One region of the Parageobacillus caldoxylosilyticus genome, then DNA from elsewhere that is predicted to be linked to it. Evidence: a T-box and tRNA genes for the amino acid it is inferred to sense, from the RefSeq annotation. Region 1 holds a T-box; the other regions hold tRNA genes.

Region 1 (2,240 bases):
AAGTCATCGAAAACTTTTTTACAAGCGATGGCCGTTTAAAAAATATTCCAGCGCAAAGAAAGAAAAAATTGATTGTGCTTGAGCATATGCTGAAAGGGCTTCAGCCGGGAAAACAGTATACAGAAAAAGAAATCAATGAGCATATTAAAAAGTTCCATGAGGATTACGCAACCATTCGCCGCGAATGGATCATGAATAACTATATGTATCGCGAAAACGGCATCTATGAGCTGAATCCGCGGGAAATGTGGCATAAAATAGATGGATGACACCGTTACGTGAGGATATGAACGGCATATAAGCTCCATTTTCCCCACTTGCAATAAACCGACAAATTTTTTAAAATATTATACACGAACAATATTGGTAAATAACGGTGAAGAGGAGTAGTAGTGAACCAAACGGACGGCAGAGAGTTGACGGTCGGTGCGAGTCAACCGAAGTTTGTTCACGAACTCGCCTCGGAGTTGCGGGCATGAGCGGCTTTCGCCTCGTAATGTCCGCCGTGAATCTGCGTTAATGATGAGAGTGGGCATGCAGTTTTGCATGCTAAGAAGGGTGGTACCGCGGGAATGGCACCTCTCGTCCCTTTTGGGCTGAGAGGTTTTTTTATTTTCGCTTTTGTTAACAATGTTTACTAGAAAAAAGATAGGAGGTGTAGACCTGGTTACTAAAATCGCTGTCGTGTACTAACCGATGGAAGGAATGGTGCACGACAGGAGCCGTCGCTAACAGCGATCCACGGGATGTCTTTCACAGCAGGTGAGACATGAGGGATTCCCTTCCTGATGGAACTCGGTGAGAATCCGAGCGGCAAGCAGTTTTGCTGGTTCCATCGCGATGTGTCGATTTTTATAGATTTTAGTAACCAGGAAAGGCAATGAGCTTCAACCATCGAGAAATAGAGAAAAAATGGCAGGATTATTGGGAAAAAAATAAAACGTTTAAAACGGTCGATGACGATGACAAGCCGAAATTTTACGTGCTAGATATGTTCCCGTATCCGTCAGGAGCAGGGCTGCACGTCGGCCATCCGGAAGGCTACACCGCCACTGATATTTTGGCGCGCATGAAGCGGATGCAAGGCTATAACGTGCTTCATCCGATGGGATGGGACGCGTTCGGCTTGCCGGCGGAGCAATATGCGCTTGATACCGGAAACGATCCGGCGGAGTTTACCGAAAAAAACATTAATACGTTCCGACGCCAAATTAAATCGCTAGGGTTTTCGTACGACTGGGACCGGGAAATCAACACGACCGATCCGAATTACTATAAATGGACGCAATGGATTTTCTTAAAGCTGTATGAGAAAGGGCTCGCTTATATGGATGAAGTCCCGGTCAACTGGTGCCCGGCGTTAGGCACGGTGCTTGCCAATGAAGAAGTTATTAACGGCAGAAGCGAACGCGGCGGCCACCCGGTGATCCGCAAGCCGATGCGGCAATGGATGCTCCGCATTACCGCCTACGCGGACCGTTTACTCGAAGACTTGGAAGAGTTAGATTGGCCGGAAAGCATTAAAGAAATGCAGCGCAACTGGATTGGCCGCTCAGAAGGCGCGGAAATCCGGTTTGAAGTCGATGGCCATGAAGAAACGTTCACCGTCTTTACCACTCGTCCAGATACGCTATTTGGTGCGACGTATACTGTATTAGCTCCAGAGCATCCGCTTGTTGAAAAAATTACGACTCCAGAGCAAAAAGCGGCAGTGGAAGCGTATTTAGATGCGATTAAAAGCAAGAGCGACCTTGAGCGCACTGATTTGGCGAAAGAAAAAACGGGAGTATTCACCGGCGCATATGCGATTCACCCAGTCACTGGCGAGAAGCTGCCAATTTGGATTGCCGATTATGTGCTGATGAGCTACGGCACTGGTGCAATTATGGCCGTGCCAGCACACGATGAGCGCGACTATGAATTTGCGAAAAAATTTAATTTGCCAATCAAAGAAGTTGTCGCCGGCGGCGATATTGCGAAAGAAGCATATACGGGCGACGGAGAGCATATTAACTCTGATTTCTTAAACGGTCTAAACAAAGAAGAAGCGATCAAGAAAATGATTGAATGGCTAGAAGCCAATGGAAAAGGACAAAAGAAAGTTTCATACCGTCTCCGCGACTGGCTGTTCAGCCGCCAGCGCTACTGGGGCGAGCCGATCCCGATCATTCATTGGGAAGATGGAACGATGACGCCGGTGCCGGAAGAAGAGCTGCCATTAAAGCTGCCAAAAACCGATC
Region 2 (2,240 bases), 950 kb from region 1:
GAGAGCCGCCTTCGCCACTGGTGTTCCTCCACATCTCTACGCATTTCACCGCTACACGTGGAATTCCGCTCTCCTCTTCTGCACTCAAGTCCCCCAGTTTCCAATGGCCCTCCACGGTTGAGCCGTGGGCTTTCACATCAGACTTAAGGGACCGCCTGCGCGCGCTTTACGCCCAATAATTCCGGACAACGCTCGCCCCCTACGTATTACCGCGGCTGCTGGCACGTAGTTAGCCGGGGCTTTCTCGTTAGGTACCGTCACCGTACCGCCCTATTCGAACGGTACTTCTTCTTCCCTAACAACAGAGCTTTACGATCCGAAGACCTTCTTCGCTCACGCGGCGTCGCTCCGTCAGACTTTCGTCCATTGCGGAAGATTCCCTACTGCTGCCTCCCGTAGGAGTCTGGGCCGTGTCTCAGTCCCAGTGTGGCCGGTCACCCTCTCAGGCCGGCTACGCATCGTCGCCTTGGTGAGCCGTTACCTCACCAACTAGCTAATGCGCCGCGGGCCCATCCGTAAGTGACAGCCGAAGCCGCCTTTCAACCAAAGACCATGCGGTCTTTGGTGTTATCCGGTATTAGCTCCGGTTTCCCGGAGTTATCCCGGTCTTACGGGTAGGTTACCCACGTGTTACTCACCCGTCCGCCGCTAACCGAACAAGAGCAAGCTCCTGCTCGGTCCGCTCGACTTGCATGTATTAGGCACGCCGCCAGCGTTCGTCCTGAGCCAGGATCAAACTCTCCATAGAAAGTTGATTGGCTTGTTTTCAGCTTCAGCACCGACACCGTAAGGCGTTGCGGCGCTTCAGCTTTTCGCATTGTCCAGCTCCGGCTCGCAACGCCTTGCGGAAAATAACCTTCCTCCGTCGACATGCAAGCATGTCTCGTCGGAAGAACATTTTCCTTCCGGCGTTAAACGCTCGCCTTCGCTTTTCTATGTGGACGCTTCGTTTTGTTCAGTTTTCAAGGAACATTTTCAGATTAATGAAGTCAAGTATTAATTTAGTTTATTATAATGGAGCGGGTGATGGGAATCGAACCCACGACATCAGCTTGGAAGGCTGAGGTTTTACCACTAAACTACACCCGCATATTTTTATTAAACAAGTCGGGAAGACAGGATTCGAACCTGCGACCCCATGGTCCCAAACCATGTGCTCTACCAAGCTGAGCTACTTCCCGCTATGGCGCGCTCGAGAGGATTCGAACCCCTAACCTTCTGATCCGTAGTCAGATGCTCTATCCAATTGAGCTACGAGCGCGCGATATTAAGACAACAAATTTTACTATAACACAATAAATTGTTAAATGCAAATGTTTTTTGTTATGCGGTCGAGAGGACTTGAACCTCCACGGGGTTGCCCCCACTAGGCCCTCAACCTAGCGCGTCTGCCATTCCGCCACGACCGCATATTCAACTGGTGCGGGTGGAGGGACTTGAACCCCCACGCCGTGAGGCGCCAGATCCTAAGTCTGGTGCGTCTGCCAATTCCGCCACACCCGCAAGGTGGTGAGCCATGGAGGACTCGAACCTCCGACCCTCTGATTAAAAGTCAGATGCTCTACCTACTGAGCTAATGGCTCATGGCTGGGCCAGCTGGATTCGAACCAGCGCATCACGGAGTCAAAGTCCGTTGCCTTACCGCTTGGCTATGGCCCAATGATTCATGTAATGGCGGTCCCGACGGGACTCGAACCCGCGATCTCCTGCGTGACAGGCAGGCGTGTTAACCACTACACTACGGGACCATCATGAAGGTTGGGGTTTCACAACCCCAACACATCTTATAAAAGTGACCCGTACGGGATTCGAACCCGTGTTACCGCCGTGAAAGGGCGGTGTCTTAACCACTTGACCAACGGGCCACGATATATATCAAAGTGGCGGAGAAGGCGGGATTTGAACCCGCGCGCCGTAAAGACACGACCTAACGGTTTAGCAAACCGTCCCCTTCAGCCACTTGGGTACTTCTCCAAAGGCTCCGCAAGTAGGATTCGAACCTACGACCTACCGGTTAACAGCCGGTTGCTCTACCGCTGAGCTATTGCGGAATAATGAATCCTAACAACAGACAGCTTTTCGGTATGCTTGCTGCCTCTTCCTCTGCTAGCCGTCTCCAAGAAGCTAGATGCGTCGAGGCAACTCGGAGTGGATTCATTGATGTATTCCTCGTCGCTGAGCTATTGCGGAATAATTAATTTTTAAATGATCTGTTGTGTGCAACCGACATTCTTTATTAT
Region 3 (2,240 bases), 1.2 Mb from region 1:
AACCTACTGATTACAAGTCAGTTGCTCTACCAATTGAGCTAAGCCGGCACGAGAAGTATGACATACATGATTAGTTTTTGTGTCCCTTCCTCTTCTAGCCCATTCAATGATGTTGGATGCGTCGGGACAACTCGAAGCAAATTCACAGAAGCTTAGGCTCGTCTCTACCAATTGAGCTAAACCACCGACATAGGGAATTTGTCTATACTTCAATTATTTCGTTGCTTAATTTTTAGGAATGGCGGTCCCGACGGGACTCGAACCCGCGATCTCCTGCGTGACAGGCAGGCATGTTAACCACTACACTACGGGACCTATACAGATTGCGGGGGCAGGATTTGAACCTGCGACCTTCGGGTTATGAGCCCGACGAGCTACCGGACTGCTCCACCCCGCGACGATAAAAAGGAATAATTGACAAACTCTATGGCGGAGGAGGAGGGATTCGAACCCCCGCGCGCCTTGCGGCGCCTCTCGGTTTTCAAGACCGACCCCTTCAGCCAGACTTGGGTACTCCTCCAGCAAATTGAAAATATGGTGGACCTTGTAGGACTCGAACCTACGACCGGACGGTTATGAGCCGTCTGCTCTAACCAGCTGAGCTAAAGGTCCATTACAATGGCGGCGGAGGGGATCGAACCCCCGACCTCACGGGTATGAACCGTACGCTCTAGCCAGCTGAGCTACGCCGCCATGAATTACAAATCATTTAAACCAGATGGTGGAGCCTATCGGGATCGAACCGATGACCTCCTGCGTGCAAAGCAGGCGCTCTCCCAGCTGAGCTAAGGCCCCATATGACCAAAATCGGGAAGACAGGATTCGAACCTGCGACCCCATGGTCCCAAACCATGTGCTCTACCAAGCTGAGCTACTTCCCGCTATGGCGCGCTCGAGAGGATTCGAACCCCTAACCTTCTGATCCGTAGTCAGATGCTCTATCCAATTGAGCTACGAGCGCACGTGCCGAGGGCCGGACTCGAACCGGCACGGTAGTTACCTACCCCAGGATTTTAAGTCCTGTGCGTCTGCCAATTCCGCCACCCCGGCGAATGGTGGAGCGGAAGACGGGGTTCGAACCCGCGACCCCCACCTTGGCAAGGTGGTGTTCTACCACTGAACTACTTCCGCGTACACTTATGCATGCGGGTGGAGGGACTTGAACCCCCACGCCGTGAGGCGCCAGATCCTAAGTCTGGTGCGTCTGCCAATTCCGCCACACCCGCAAGGTGGTGAGCCATGGAGGACTCGAACCTCCGACCCTCTGATTAAAAGTCAGATGCTCTACCTACTGAGCTAATGGCTCGTGCGATGAATCAAAACACTCCGTATTTTCGTTGTCCCTTCCTCTTCTAGCTTATTCAATGATGTTAGATGCGTCGAGGCAACTTTGGAGCGAATTCATGGATGTTTAGCTCGTCGCTTCCCTGCTGAGTTAATGGGTCGCGCATTGTTGTAGCAGTGCCGGCTGCAGGACTTGAACCCGCAACCTACTGATTACAAGTCAGTTGCTCTACCAATTGAGCTAAGCCGGCATAAGCAGTTGACATATACTCTTAGTTTTTTGTATCCCTTCCCCTGCCAGTTTATTCATAGAAGTGGATGCGTCGGGACAACTCGAAGCAAATTCACAGAAGCTTAGGCTCGTCTCTACCAATTGAGATAAGCCGGCACATGAGAAGAAGTAGGTGGTGGCTCGGGACGGAATCGAACCGCCGACACAAGGATTTTCAGTCCTTTGCTCTACCGACTGAGCTACCGAGCCCTAATTTTACAATTTCAACATATAAATAGGAATTCTTCTGCCTCTTCCTCTACCAGCAACTTCGGAGATGCTGGATGCGTCGAGGCAACTCGGAGCGAATCCATCGATGCTTATGCTTGTCTCTACCGACTGAGCTACCGAGCCGAATCAGTTATATAAACAAATTTATGTAAACCTTGCTGTATTTCCTATGGCAGATGATTCATGGATATTCAATATGTCGAGGCATCGCTTGATGTTTCTATATACAACCGTGGTGGAGGATGACGGGATCGAACCGCCGACCCCTTGCTTGTAAGGCAAGTGCTCTCCCAGCTGAGCTAATCCTCCCTTATAAACTTGCCTAGCGACGACCTACTCTTGCAGGGGCGCTGGCCCCAACTACCATCGGCGCTGGAGAGCTTAACTTCCGTGTTCGGGATGGGAACGGGTGTTTCCTCTCCGCTATAGTCACTAGGCAAGTAATGGACAAGTT

The links. A T-box is a leader RNA that pairs with one kind of tRNA and senses whether it is charged. The one in region 1 lies ahead of leuS (leucine--tRNA ligase), so its partner is inferred to be a tRNA-Leu.
Region 2: it has a tRNA-Leu gene. The T-box ahead of leuS (leucine--tRNA ligase) is inferred to sense a tRNA for this amino acid. The anticodon was not compared.
Region 3: it has a tRNA-Leu gene. The T-box ahead of leuS (leucine--tRNA ligase) is inferred to sense a tRNA for this amino acid. The anticodon was not compared.

What each region holds. Positions count from the first base shown of each region.
Region 1 covers NZ_CP040553.1:2,413,451-2,415,690, forward strand. Annotated here, with positions in the region: gene BV455_RS12320 (DUF2087 domain-containing protein) at 1-269, shown strand, start outside; T-box leader at 368-593, shown strand; gene leuS (leucine--tRNA ligase) at 881-2,240, shown strand, end outside.
Region 2 covers NZ_CP040553.1:1,467,555-1,469,794, forward strand. Annotated here, with positions in the region: rRNA gene BV455_RS07405 (16S ribosomal RNA) at 1-748, opposite strand, end outside; tRNA gene BV455_RS07410 (tRNA-Gly) at 1,016-1,089, opposite strand; tRNA gene BV455_RS07415 (tRNA-Pro) at 1,108-1,181, opposite strand; tRNA gene BV455_RS07420 (tRNA-Arg) at 1,185-1,261, opposite strand; tRNA gene BV455_RS07425 (tRNA-Leu) at 1,327-1,409, opposite strand; tRNA gene BV455_RS07430 (tRNA-Leu) at 1,419-1,503, opposite strand; tRNA gene BV455_RS07435 (tRNA-Lys) at 1,508-1,583, opposite strand; tRNA gene BV455_RS07440 (tRNA-Gln) at 1,585-1,659, opposite strand; tRNA gene BV455_RS07445 (tRNA-Asp) at 1,673-1,748, opposite strand; tRNA gene BV455_RS07450 (tRNA-Glu) at 1,794-1,865, opposite strand; tRNA gene BV455_RS07455 (tRNA-Ser) at 1,882-1,974, opposite strand; tRNA gene BV455_RS07460 (tRNA-Asn) at 1,980-2,051, opposite strand.
Region 3 covers NZ_CP040553.1:1,187,446-1,189,685, forward strand. Annotated here, with positions in the region: tRNA gene BV455_RS06070 (tRNA-Thr) at 1-48, opposite strand, end outside; tRNA gene BV455_RS06075 (tRNA-Asp) at 240-315, opposite strand; tRNA gene BV455_RS06080 (tRNA-Met) at 324-397, opposite strand; tRNA gene BV455_RS06085 (tRNA-Ser) at 428-520, opposite strand; tRNA gene BV455_RS06090 (tRNA-Ile) at 536-612, opposite strand; tRNA gene BV455_RS06095 (tRNA-Met) at 620-693, opposite strand; tRNA gene BV455_RS06100 (tRNA-Ala) at 720-795, opposite strand; tRNA gene BV455_RS06105 (tRNA-Pro) at 808-881, opposite strand; tRNA gene BV455_RS06110 (tRNA-Arg) at 885-961, opposite strand; tRNA gene BV455_RS06115 (tRNA-Leu) at 965-1,050, opposite strand; tRNA gene BV455_RS06120 (tRNA-Gly) at 1,057-1,131, opposite strand; tRNA gene BV455_RS06125 (tRNA-Leu) at 1,145-1,226, opposite strand; tRNA gene BV455_RS06130 (tRNA-Lys) at 1,231-1,306, opposite strand; tRNA gene BV455_RS06135 (tRNA-Thr) at 1,463-1,535, opposite strand; tRNA gene BV455_RS06140 (tRNA-Phe) at 1,690-1,765, opposite strand; tRNA gene BV455_RS06145 (tRNA-Val) at 2,020-2,095, opposite strand; rRNA gene rrf (5S ribosomal RNA) at 2,107-2,223, opposite strand.